3 regions of the Furfurilactobacillus sp. W61-4 genome follow, and region 1 is predicted to be linked to each of the others. Evidence: predicted binding sites of a transcription regulator. Region 1 holds the regulator's gene; each other region holds the start of a gene.
What was found. The regulator LexA, encoded in region 1, represses DNA repair genes until DNA is damaged. The targets are predictions, from matches to a motif close to CNAACANNTGTTNG.
Positions count from the first base shown of each region.

Region 2: the regulator LexA is predicted to act here: its motif matches at 1,851-1,864, upstream of AC27FN_RS02475 (Y-family DNA polymerase).
Region 3: the regulator LexA is predicted to act here: its motif matches at 1,902-1,915, upstream of dinB (DNA polymerase IV).

Region 1 covers NZ_BAAJNZ010000001.1:184,055-188,551, forward strand. Annotated here, with positions in the region: gene AC27FN_RS00950 (RNA-directed DNA polymerase) at 1-208, shown strand, start outside; gene AC27FN_RS00955 (hypothetical protein) at 589-1,242, opposite strand; gene AC27FN_RS00960 (nucleoside 2-deoxyribosyltransferase) at 1,530-1,970, shown strand; gene lexA (transcriptional repressor LexA) at 2,060-2,689, opposite strand; gene AC27FN_RS00970 (DUF896 domain-containing protein) at 2,939-3,178, shown strand; gene AC27FN_RS00975 (YneF family protein) at 3,273-3,497, shown strand; gene AC27FN_RS00980 (ABC transporter ATP-binding protein) at 3,624-4,497, shown strand, end outside.
Region 2 covers NZ_BAAJNZ010000001.1:500,054-504,550, reverse strand. Annotated here, with positions in the region: gene AC27FN_RS02485 (hypothetical protein) at 1-185, opposite strand, end outside; gene AC27FN_RS02480 (acetyl-CoA carboxylase) at 166-498, opposite strand; gene AC27FN_RS02475 (Y-family DNA polymerase) at 491-1,810, opposite strand; gene AC27FN_RS02470 (DUF3114 domain-containing protein) at 2,092-3,138, opposite strand; gene fucP (L-fucose:H+ symporter permease) at 3,331-4,497, opposite strand, start outside.
Region 3 covers NZ_BAAJNZ010000004.1:60,445-64,941, forward strand. Annotated here, with positions in the region: gene AC27FN_RS06005 (DHH family phosphoesterase) at 1-639, opposite strand, end outside; gene dinB (DNA polymerase IV) at 725-1,861, opposite strand; gene yajC (preprotein translocase subunit YajC) at 2,005-2,481, opposite strand; gene ruvB (Holliday junction branch migration DNA helicase RuvB) at 2,558-3,565, opposite strand; gene ruvA (Holliday junction branch migration protein RuvA) at 3,599-4,195, opposite strand; gene mutL (DNA mismatch repair endonuclease MutL) at 4,219-4,497, opposite strand, start outside.

The DNA of each region.
Region 1 (4,497 bases):
AATTGAAGATGCTCTTGTGGCGAGAGTAACTGACTGGCAGAAGATTTCACAATCAAAGTGGTGGCTCCCACTGAGTCAGCTTTGGGTTGCAACTGAGAGAAATGTTGACAGTCGGGAAATTAGAAAATTATTTTTATCAAGCAATAGTTCGCAAATTCAATGGGACAAGCTGGGGGTCATCGAATATTTAACACGTTATGTAAAGTAGTATCGAATCCGGAATTCTAGTTTACTAGTTTGGGCTTCTTGCACTTGAATGATTCCAAAAGGCCGCCAACCAATGACGACCAACCAAGTATATTTGCGTGCCAATTCAGTACCATTTCATCTAAGTTCAGCCAATTTCAACCGTTTCAATCGCACCAATAATGCTGTTAAATCAATAATCCAGCGACATTCAAACCGTCAGGTTACAACTCGAAATCCGTCGAACCCGTGTTGAGCGGGCGCGCAGGTTCAATTCCTGTACTCTCCTTAATTTAGGCCGCTGCTAAGCGGTTGCTAAGCAAAGAAGAAAAGTGAGCTAATTCCTGTTTGGTAAGGAATTAGCTCACTTTTTTGACGCGATGAAGTTGACACTAGCCGTTTTTATTTTGTGAAATCAGTGACCGTTTGTCCATTTTTGGCGCTGTAAAGAACTTTACCATCTTGGTCCGGACTAACTAAGTTAATCGTGTAATCGGCCTGAAGTGATTTGCTGACGTTGGCTGACGATTTTCTGAAATTTTCTGTTAATGTTGGCCATTGTGCTTGTTCAGCTTGGCTTGGCGTCGCCTCAAGTGCTTCTAACGCCTTAACCGTATCAGCATTAGTTGGCGTGATGGTATATGTTTTACTATCAGCCGCAAAAGTTACTTTCCCAAAATTGGCGAAAGCCGTGCCAAGTTGCTTGGTCATCTGCTGTTCAGCGTTAGCACGGGCCGCACTCTTTTGTGATTCCGTTTCGCCGTTAATGACGGTTCCAGTAGGGTTAAATGTTGAGGCGGCCTTAGTTAATGAGGATTGCTGAGCGGCCTTTGTTTGCGAACTGTTTTTTTTCTGGGAAACGGCTGCTTTCTTGGCCTGTTGTTGTGCCTGGCGATGTTGAGCCGGTAAATGAATTGCACCATAGCCGGTGGCAAGGGCAAAAATAACCACTAAAAGAGTGGCAAATCGCCAAGTGTGATAACTCTGGATAGAATTGAGTAAATAAAAAATCGCCAAAATTAGGGCAATGCCGCCAAAAACTGTTAAATAGATCATGCCAAATCCTCTTTCCGTAACTTTTGCTGAAGCTATTTTACCATGTTAACTCTTAAGTAAAAAGTGAACTTTTTACAATTAGGATTAGTGTGTCTGGTTAGGTAACCAAATCATTGTTTTTTAAAAGAAGCGGTTGTTAATCATAATGTTCTTGAATTAGAACGATAATTAGTTTAACCAGTGCAAATTATTTTTAAATGAGGGTAAACTAAAAACAATTGAGTTTTAGTTTACACAGATGTTCGTCTTTTGATATAATGGCGATACTAATTTGAGGAGGCAACACATTGAATTCAATTTATTTAGCTAGTCCATTTTTTGATGAAGCACAAATCGATCGGGTTAAGCGGGTTGAACAAGCGCTTGCGGATAATAAAACCGTTGGGGACGTCTTTAGTCCACGCTTATCACAATTTCCAGATTTAACATTTGGCAGTGAGGCATGGCAAACAACGGCGTATCAACATGATTTAGACCACTTAAATGCTGCAGATGCGATTGTCGCGGTGGCAGATTTTATTGATGATTCGGTTGATAGTGGGACAGCATTTGAAATCGGCTATGCAGTGGCTCAAGGGAAGCCCGTTGTGTTGTTACATGAAAAGTCGGGATTAGTCAATTTGATGTTGATTCAAGGTGCAACAACTTACGTCACCGATGCGCTGACCATTAAGACCCTGGATTTTAATGATCTGCCACACACGACCTACACCGGTGATATCCAATAACTAAGCGATGTTTTTAATGATGAGTAAACAAAAATCCCTCCACTAAATGGAAGGATTTTTTGTTTAGCTCTGTTTATAAATGGAGCGGACTAGTAAATGGCATCTCGGTATAAACCAACAACTTTACCTAAAATGGTCACATTGTTTAGAATAATTGGCGCCATTTCGTCATTTTCGGGTTGCAAGCGGTAATGATCCGATTCCTTGAAGAAACGTTTACAAGTGGCTTCGTTTTCGTCCGTCATGGCAATGACAATATCACCATTATCCGCATTTTGCTGGCGACGAACGATCACGCGATCGCCAGTCAAAATGCCCATGTTGATCATACTATCTCCACGAATCGTTAACATGAAAAGGTCGCCATCGTAGTCAGATAATTCTGGCGGGATCGGGAAGAAGTCCGTCGCTTCTTGAACTGCTAAAATTGGTTCACCAGCGGCGACCACACCGAGTAAGGGGATTTCATTAGGCGTTGTTGAGACACCTAATGCGCTTAAACCGTCATCGGTTAGTTCAATGGCTCTGGGTTTAGTTGGGTCTTTGACGAGCAGACCTTTTTTTTGTAAGCGGTCAATATGACCATGCACCGTCGAAGTTGAGGATAGGTCAACAGCCTCGCCAATCTCACGGACAGTCGGCGGATAACCTTTCTCGCTGACCCGGTCGTAGATGAAACGAAGGACCGCCATCTGTTTACTTTCTGCATTCTTTGACATTTCTGATACCTCATTGGATTTTTTACGAACATTAAGTTCTAGCATGATGTTGCTGATTAAACCCAAGGTGGGTAGGAAGTTTGACCTTCTCAACACTTGCTGATACATCAAATTTAGCACATGAAAAACGTTGGGTCAAACAAATGTTCGGTCAGCGATGAATCTTTTGGGAAATGCGGAAACCAAGCGTATAATAAAATTTAAATATTGATGGTGGATGTTCCGATCCGCCAGTAAAGGAGACCAGCAATGGATGCAGAAAAACTGCGCGCACGGATAAATGAATTGGCTCACAAAGAGAAAAGTGACGGATTATCTGAAGCTGAAAAAGCCGAACAAAAGAAATTGCGGCAAGAATTTCTTGCCAACTTCAGAAAAGCGTTTAAGTCACAGGTTGAAATGTTACAGGTGTTTGACGATGACGGTAATGAGGTGACCCCAGAAAAGGTTAAAAAAGTTCAGCGAGATAAAGGACTGCGTGATGATTAATTTAGGATCTTTTTATAGGTAAAGGGTTTTCAAGCGGTCCTTACTTGTGTAATATAGTTTGATGTAAATCATTATTGTAAAGGGGGGTATCTTGATGTCGACTGGGTTATGGATTTTGATCGTGATTATTGCCGCGATCGCCGGTGTAATTGGCGGCTTTTTCTTTGCACGCCGTTATATGCAAAACTACCTGAAGAACAATCCTCCGATTACTGAAGACATGTTACGCAGCATGATGCTACAAATGGGGCAAAAGCCTTCTGAAAAGAAGCTGAAGCAGATGCTAGCAACAATGCAGGCACAATCACGTAAGAGCTAATGTTAATGTAATTGATTAAACGGGCGGATTAATTTCTGTCCGTTTTTTTGTCTAGTTACACAAGCCCGCTGTCTGCGCCTAGCCCAGACTGATTTCACCTTGGTCGTTAAGAAAGTAGGGATCACTTTGTCAATTTTTAGAAAATTAGCGTGGTATTTTAAGCAAGAACGACGCCTCTATTTTTGGGGTGTGTTCGGTCTATTGATGACGGCTGTGCTAGGGATTATCCCGCCACGAATTATCGGGGATTTAGTTGATTTAATGAATCGGCAGCATTTGACGAGTGGACGACTCATCCGTGATCTTCTCTTAATGACAGTTATTGCAATAGCAGCATATGCAGCGAGATATTTGTGGCGAATATCGATTTGGGGTGGCGCCGCCAAGTTAGAAAAAACCTTGCGGGAACGCTTATATGCTCACTTTATGGTGATGGATACTGCTTTTTATCAGCGATACCGAACCGGTGATCTAATGGCGCATGCAACCAATGATTTGTCCGCTATCCAACGGGTTGCCGGTGGGGGGATTTTACAATTTGCCGATTCGATCATTACCGGAGGGACGACGCTGATTGCCATGATGGCGCTAGTCAACTGGCGGTTAACGATCATTGCAGTTTTGCCGTTACCGCTAATTGCATTGGTCGCCCGTTACTTAGGAACAAAGATTCATCTAGCTTTTGGCGAATCACAGGCTGCCTTCTCGAATTTGAACAACAAAGCGCAGGAGAGTATTGAAGGCATTAAAGTGATCAAGACGCTTGGTCAGGAGCATGAAGATGAAGCTGACTTTGAGCAACAAGTTACTAAGACGATTGCCATCAATCGGCGAACTAACTTGTTAGATGCACTATTCGATCCGTTAATCACCGTGATTATTGGTCTGTCATATGTCGCAACAATTATTCTTGGCGGTCGCTATGTGACGACGCAAGTGATCACGGTTGGTCAACTAGTGACTTTTATTGCTTATGTAGGCATGCTGGTATGGCCAATGT
Region 2 (4,497 bases), 320 kb from region 1:
GTGACGGCGCTTTGCTGTGGCTTGGCCAGGTGTTGCTCGTGCTTAACTGCCGCTTCTTTTTTAAGGGCACTTGTATGATCAGAAAGATAATATCCCTGCCATTTAAGCATCCCACGATCGACATAATCATGATCAAAGAACGCTTGAACGACTTTAGGATCATATTTATAAGGTTCGTTCTTCATCGACATCTTTCTTTCGTTGAATGATTCGCTGGGAGCGTGGCCAGCGCTGACCAGTAAAACCTTTAAAGTGTTGCGTGAGTTGCGTATGCTGTTGGATACCATTGATGATGGTTTCCAGATAGCCTAAATCATGGCGTTCGATTGTATGCAATGGTGTCGATCGGGTCCGATGTGCCTGTTGGCGAGATTCAAAAAAGAAATTGTAAGTTTGATCATAAGAATCATCGACGATAAGTAACCAATAGCGAACCCGTGGTGCACGGACGAATAGGGCGTCAATACGGTCGCAGATAAGGTTGAGATCATTAGTCATAAGCGTTGCCTCCGTTATGGCCACCCACCAACGCTGTCCGATTGGTTGCTGTTCCACCAGGCAATGTGCTGCGGGCAAAGATTGCGGACCGGAATCCGAAACGTTCACGCAGATAATCCACCATGGCTTCAAACCGTTCATTTTTTTGTTGACGCTGAGGATCGACAAACAGATCAAGCTGTTGGCCGGTGTTGGGGCGCAGATAACTGGTATAAACCGCAACATTACGTATTGTTTGGCCCGCCCAGTGATCGTGAAAAATGGTTAATAACGCCGCGACCAGTGGCTGATTATGGTCGGTTGGTTCAATTCGCATGGCTTGGTGAAAACCATCACGTCCGTCTGTTTCACTGGCGGCATAAGAAAACCCGATGCTAAGGGTGATGCAACCGGCGAGTTGGTGATGGTGGCGCAATCGTGCGCCTACTTGTTCGCCGATTTCTTTAATGACGGTTTCAATTTCATTCTGATTATTATAGTCACGTGGAAGCACCTGGGAGTTGCCGATACTGGCTTCATGAACCGGAACAAGTTGCCGTAATTGTGAGCGATCAATCCCCCAAGATAAGGCAAATAATTGGGTTCCGATCACCCCTAGTTCGGCCTTTAAGGCGTAAGGATTGTAATGTGCAAGCTCGTCCATAGAGTGAATTCCCATTCGATTGAGGTGTTGTGCAGTGCGCCGGCCAATGCTCCAAACATCATCAAGTTTAGTGATCGGCCAGATTTTTTCAGGAATCGTCTGATAGCGGATTTCACCAATTAGATCAGGCGCGTGTTTGGCATACAGGTCTAGGGCTAATTTGGCTTGAGCGGGATTTTCACCGATGCCAACCGTCACATAAAGTCCCAGTTCGCGTCGAATAGTATCTTGGATCAAATGAGCAACTGTCAACGGCCGGTCACCAAATAAACGCCAGGAGTGGGTTAAATCTAGGATTGATTCATCAATGGAGTAGGGCCACAAATCCTCGTCGGCCACAAAGCGACAATAAATATTATTGATTTGTAAATTACGCTTGATGTATAGATTCATACGCGGAGGGACGACGAGAATATCTTCATCTTGCGGTAAGTCTCGTTGGCGCGAAACATTGGCTTTTAGTCCATAGCGACGTTTGGCTTCCGGAGAAGTTGCTAAAATCAACCCGCCATTTGTGTTGGCTTGTTCACTCATTACCACTAAACACGTGATCAAGGGGTCTAAATCACGCATCGACGCTTCAACACTGGCGTAAAAAGATTTGTTATCAATCAAAAAGAAGACCCCGTGCGGTTCTTTTTGATCGTCGTAGTCATACGTTTTGTCCATTAAGATCACCTCACATCGGGCTAAGTATGTGTTGATAATACAAACATATGTTCCCTTATGTCAAGAGTAACCATTTTAAAAAATATGAATGGCACAAAAATGGGGCTGTAACATAACGCCGTTTTGCCAAAACGAAAATAGCACTGTTTCCCGAACTCTCGGGAAGCAATGCTAGTTATGTTGGATGGAATTGGCCGTAGCTTGGCGCGCATTATTGAGGCAATGTTCGTCTCACATATACTCATGTCACAAGCCCTTAAAAATAAGCTTAGCAGAGTGCATTAATGGTTGGCTTGTTCAACGGCGGCATCATATTGCTGTTGTAACAATGTGATTGCAGCGGGTTCACTACGCGGAGCAGTGTAGGGTTTCATGGCTAAACGCCGAACCATTGGATCATTATCACCATAGTGAACATCAAATAATTCGTGCACACTATCTGTTTGACCGTAATCGTTATGATCCGCATAGTTGAACGAAGCCCCGTTGATAATGGCGTTTCGCTCCTCGATCGTTAAGTTACGAACATAATTGGGGACATCTGTGACCGTCGCTAGTTGTGCCAAGGGAACAACCAAAAAAGTTGGTATGGGCACAGGTGTAATGATGAATTCACTGTGAAAATTGACTAACCGTTTAAAGTTCGCGGTGGGCAATGCTGGTAAAACACCGCGGGCTAACATTTCAGGCACCTTATTGTGTAGTCTTGATGAACTAGCTTGACTACTAGCTTGACCGTGTCGCCGCGCATCTTGATCAAAATTAATCAGGGCTTCTAGGTCAGTTTGCCCAGTTTGTTGAAAATTCTGTCGAATATAAGCGACGTTATGTGCATCAATATAATAACGCAGTTGATGAACAATTCGCGTATTTGAATCATCCAGCGCTAATCCATTGGGAAACGCCGTCCGAACCGTTTGTGATAGCTGGCCCCAAAAAGCGTCGTTGGGTGCCAACTGTTCGGCAAAGTCACGATCTAAGATTAAATCGCCAGTGGTCTGGTTTAAGTGAGCGCCAAGCGTGGTCAAGACGTGGCCTAATTTATCGGCGGCGGAAAGGGTGCTAGCCGAAAATAGTTGTGAGAACAAGGGACTGCCAGCCTGGATGCTAGCCGCACGCCATGTGTCAAATTGGGTTGCCAGATTGGTGTCGTTAACTTGATGCGCAATCTGTTTGGCTAACGCGGCAATCGCTGCTTCATCCCAATGATCATGATCGGCTAAAGTTACCAATAAGTCGTATGTACCATCCACATAGTTTGGCATATTTGAGCTAGACAAACTAACGGGGGGTTGAATAAAAGAAATTAATGTTTGACGTTGAACCATGGCACAAGCCTCCTGATGTATTAGAACAAGCCTACCATAAAAACAGGGCACGAGGTGGATTTCAGGCGTTTCATTATTTTTTTAAACAAACCGAATCCACTTTCTTAGGTACAAAAAACGCAAAGTCTTTTGTACCGACTTTGCGTTTTGTCTTTCCAGATTAGAAACGAAATTAAAGCGTTGTTTGATTAATCAGTGCTCTTGAACTGTTTGTGGATGTGCTTTTTCGTAACGGTATTCGAAATAAAAGTATAAAGTAATGTATAAATAGCACAGTGCGGGTACGACAAAAGAAAATTGCATGGAGCCCGACAAATCAGAAACGATCCCTTGGATAGCTGGTACAATTGCCCCACCGATTAGCGCCATTACGATTACTGCGCCGGCTGTTTCGGTATGTTGCTTTTCATGAACTTGATCTAATGTGTGGGTATAAATTGTCGGCCATTCTGGACCAAAGAAAAAGCTAGTCATGATAGCGGCGTAAACTGCAATCATATTGGGAACCGTGAAGGTAACGATTAAGGATAAAACTCCGAGTAACGAATAGGCGACTAAGGTTCCAGTAATTGAATATTTACTCATAAAGTAGTTGGCGATTAATTTTCCAATGAACCAGGCAATGTACGAGTAAATCATGAAGGTTGAAGCAGCACTATCGGTAATCTTAGGGTTAATGTTCAAGGCTAGCCGAATCGTGAAAGACCAAACCGTGGTCTGTAGACCAGCGTAAATAAATTGGGTAAAGACCCCTTTTTTGAAGGCGTTATTATGCCAAAGATAACGTAAGGTTTCACTAAGCGCTGGTTGTTTCTCTTCAACCATGTCATTATCAGTGTTAACACGAGTGGCTTTTGCTTGCGGCATTGGCACCAAGGCGAAAGCAATCAGCATGATTAAAAGTACAATCAGAATGTACTTATATGGACGTAATGTTAGCTGCAGCATTTGTTCGCCGTATACGATTCGTGCAGCACCGTGCATATGCGCCATTTTTGCGCTTAGATTACCAACGGCGCCAAAGATTAGAAATTTACCTAGTAAAATACCCGTGATATCACCGAGTGGTACCAGAGTTTGGGAGATGTTGAGGCGCAGGGTAGAAAACTTTTTCGGTCCTAACATCGAACTATAAGTGTCACTAGCCGTTTCTAAAAAGCTAAGGCCGATCGCAATCGCAAAAATAGCGACCAAAAACATGCTATAAGTGGCCACGCGCGAAGCGGGGAAGAAGAGCGAACAACCCAAAATATAAAAGATGAGTCCGGTCATAATTGCAAATTTATAGCTAGCCTTTTTGATGACCAATGAGGCTGGAATGGCAATCAAGAAATAACCGCCATAGAAAGCACTTTGAAC
Region 3 (4,497 bases), on a different contig from region 1:
ACCCGCTGCTGACACCTGAACCTGTTCATATAGATAAGCAGTCAATCGCGCAACTGGTAAAGTCATTTCGTCCTCATGTTGATTGATGGTTACCGCATCAATCCCAGTGGCCATCAACTGTGCAGCAACCGTCATTGTATGAGGGGTTGTATCCGAATACAAGAAACGCCCCGTGTCGCCGACAATCCCAGCATATAACGCCGCCGCAGCCGCTTGATCAATCGAAAGTTCAAAGCGATTAGCAAAGTCAGTCACCATTTCTGATGTCGAGGAAGCAGTCTCATTCACCCAGCTAAGATCACCAAAAGGTTCATCATCAGGATGGTGATCAATTTTGATCACTTCTTGCCCACGTCGCCATCGCTGATCGTCAACTCGCGGCTCATTGGCGGTATCTAGCACCAAGATAAGTGCTTCATCAAACAATTCATCACTAACGGACTCCATTTCACCCAGCCAAGCCAACCCTGGGACTTGTTTACCAACGATGTAAATCTGCTTGGTTGGAAACGCCGTCTGTAAAATTGTTGCTAATCCCACTTGTGAACCAACCGCATCTGGATCTGGTCGTTGATGACGATGAACCATGATAATCTGTTTACGTTTAATTTCCTCAAAAATCACTTTTTGAACATCCATGCATGAATCCCCTCTTGTCAATCTGGTATCTGCAAGTATAACGAAGTGCCGCGCCGATTACAAAGTGCCTCCGGTGGTAGGAACCTTAAAAAGCCTTGGACGAGGCCGGTGAGAACAATGGCAAACTTAAATTTTCAAATGTTAACGGATCAAGGTTGGTCATCGTAATGCCTAACAAACGGACTCCTTTAGTTAAATCAGCCGTGACATCAAATAAATCTTTAGCAACCTCATACAATTGAGTCGCCATATTTTCATAGTACTCAGTCTGCGTTTGTCGTTTCGTCACCGTGTTAAAGTCTGCATCTCTAACTTTGAGAACAATCGTTTTACCATGACGCTGTTGGGCATCTAGATGCGCCGTCAAATCGTTCGCTAAATGTTGCAACTGATCGCTGACATCTGTTTCATTGTTCAAGGGTTGATCAAAGGTCTCTTCACGGCCAATCGACTTACGCGTGCGTTGCCACTCGACTGGACGATCGTCACTACCACGAACGTGCCGATATAATCCATAACCTAGTTTACCGAAACGCTGAATCAAATCAGTCTCAGACCAAGTCAACAAATCGGCGCCCGTTAGAATACCTAAATCATGCATCTTTGGCACTGTTTTTTTGCCTACCCCGCGAAATTTTTCAATCGGCAACGGTGCCAAAAATCGCTCTGCGTCACCGGGCAACACGACAGTTACCCCCACGGGTTTGGCATAGTCAGAAGCAAGTTTAGCTAAAAATTTGTTGTAAGAAATACCAGTGGAGCAAGTCAAATGGACCTTTTCCCAAATTTCTGTTTGAAGTTGGTGCGCCAATGCAACCGCCGATTGAAAGTGCTGTTTATTCTGAGTGACATCTAGGTAGGCCTCATCGAAGGCAATTGGTTCAATATGATCGGTATACTCATGAAAGATTTCGTGAATCTGCGCAGAAATCGCTCGATATTTTGAGAAATCTGGTCGTTTAAAAATAGCTTTAGGGGCTAATTTTTGTGCTTCGTTGGCCGCCATGGCTGAATGGACACCTAATGCGCGGGCCCGATAATTTGCCGTCGTAACCACTCCATGTCCACCGGTTTGCCGGGGATCGCGGGCAATAATCAATGGTTGTTTTTTTAGTTGTGGCTCATCACGCTCTTCAATAGATGCGTAGAACGCATCCATATCCACATGAATAATTTTCCGGCTGGTATCGACCTGCACCGGAACTTGAATGAAGGCCGCCATTGTCAACGCTCCTCGTGATAACTTGATAGACTCATTTTAGCAAACGTACGTTCTCTTCACCAGCGATCCTAGTTAAATCAAAAAAAGATCATCGCAGAATACGATGATCACAGATGATTCACATATTTAAACTTGCCTAGCAACTAGTTAGCCTGACTGTCACTAGCTTCACTTGCTGTGTCGCTAGCACTGGTCACCGTCGTTGAGTCTGCGGCTGAATCAGCAACGCTGTCTGCGGCGCTTGTAGCTTCAGTTGTGACCTCGCTGGCTGCCGTTGCTGAAGTAGCGCTAGCTGTAGCCGTTGTCGCTGGTGTTTCAACGTGATGAATCGCTTGTTGGTCAAATGGTAAGTAGATCCCATCTACGTCAATGGTCACGATCTTCTTGGCAGCATCCATTGAATCAATAATGCCGTGTAGACCACCAATTGTGACCACGTGATCGCCAACGTGCATGCCGTTCATCATCTCTTTACGTTGCTCTTGTTGCTTGCGGTTAGGCCGTAGGATAAAGAAATAAAAGACCCCTACAAACAAAACAACCATCAAAACAGTGCTCCAAAGGCTACCACCAGCGGCACCATTTGCACCCAATAAATCGAACTTCACTAAACTTGTCAATTCATCCACCTCATTTAATTTACTCTGTAGAGTACTGTACCAAACTTACGAACCCTTGCCAAATGGATTCCGTTGATTAAGCCTCCGGTTTTGGTAGACCTAAGTGCTCATAAGCCGTCGTGGTCACTATTCGCCCCCGAGGCGTCCGTTTAATCAACCCCGCTTGCAATAAGTATGGTTCATAGACTTCGGCAATCGTATCCGCTTCTTCGCCAATATTGGCTGCCAAAGTGGTTAAGCCAACCGGGCCGCCATTGTAATACTTAATCATGGTTGCCAATAACTTTAAATCTACTTCATCTAGTCCCCAGTCATCCACACCTAACACAGTTAACGCATGATCGACCATTGCTGCATCGATCGCCGATTGACCGGCAACTTCGGCGAAATCACGGACCCGTTTTAATAGACGGTTAGCAATCCGTGGCGTTCCCCGAGAGCGACGCGCAATTTCATGGGCCCCTGTCTTCACAATCCGAGTAGCTAAAATATCCGCAGAACGTAACGTAATTTCTTCTAAATCGGCCGTCGTGTAATAATCCATATGCTCAACAATTCCGAAACGATCTCGAAGTGGTGCCGATAGCAACCCGGCTCTTGTGGTTGCCCCAATTAGGGTAAACGGTGGCAACGGAAAATGAACGGGGTGGGCGGTCGGCCCTTGCCCCACGACAATGTCGATAAAAAAGTCCTCCATTGCGGAATACAGCATTTCTTCGACAATTTTAGGCAAACGATGAATTTCATCAATGAATAAAATATCTCCGGGCTGTAATTCGTTTAATAGGGCAATGACATCCCCAGGTCGTTCAATCGCTGGCCCACTGGTCGTCTTGATTTGAACATGCATCTCATTAGCAATGACCATCGCTAAGGTAGTTTTACCTAAACCAGGCGGTCCGTACAACAAAACATGGTCCAATGATTCTTCCCGACTTGTCGCCGCGCTGATATAGACGCTTAATTGATGTTTAACCGCCTCTTGACCAATATATTGAGCCAGGGTCGTTGGCCGTAAAGAACGTTCTAATGAAGCCTCTTGATCATCTGTAGGTTGCGTTGACATTAATTCATCGTCCATGATTCAGCCCTCCTCTCTTACGCATGATAGCCTTGGCTACGCGTGGGTTAATTCCCGCAAGGCAGCACTCAGGTACTGATCGGTCGTTAACTGTTCTAGGTTTGCGAGCTTATTTGCGACGTGTTTAACTTCACGACTACTGTACCCTAAAGCCGTTAAGGCGGCCAGTGCGTCATCTAAGGCTCCGTTATCTGAAGCATTAACTGGCGCCTCGGCTACTGGGTCTATCCCTAAATCAGCTAACTTGCCGGCCAAGTCCAAGACGATTTGTTGCGCCGTTTTTTTACCGATCCCCGGGAATTTAGTCAAAAAGGTAATATCATTTGTTTCGATTGCGTTCACCAGGCCATCGTGATCCTCATTAGCCAAAATGGCTAACGCACTCTTAGGCCCTATCCCAGAAACGTTCAATAGTTTTAAGAACAGCCGTTTTTCCGCTTGATCAACAAACCCGAACAAACTCACTTCGGTCTCCCGAATTGCCTGATGGACGTAAATCCGAATTGACGTCTCCGCATCAACTTGAAAGCGGTAAGGATTGGCCGTTTGAATCAGATACCCCACCCCGTTAACTTCCAAAACGACATGGGTGGGTGTAACTTCCGTAATTTGACCAACTAGATATTCATACATACTGTGACCCTTTCGTGAGCTAATTAAAATTCATGTTCATCAAATTCAGCCCAAGACTCGTGAGAATCTTGAATCCGTTTAAACATTTTTTCCATATCAGCATTCGTGAAATGAACCAACACTGGCCGACCATGGGGACAATTGAATGGGTTTTCCGTCTGACTCAAATCATGTAATAAAGCTTTAGCCTGGCGCTCATCTAAGTGATGATTGGCCTTAATTGACCGTTTACAGCTCATCATAATCGCTGTTTTTTCGCGGAATTTGGCAACGGTCAACTGTCGATCGCTGAGCACCCAATC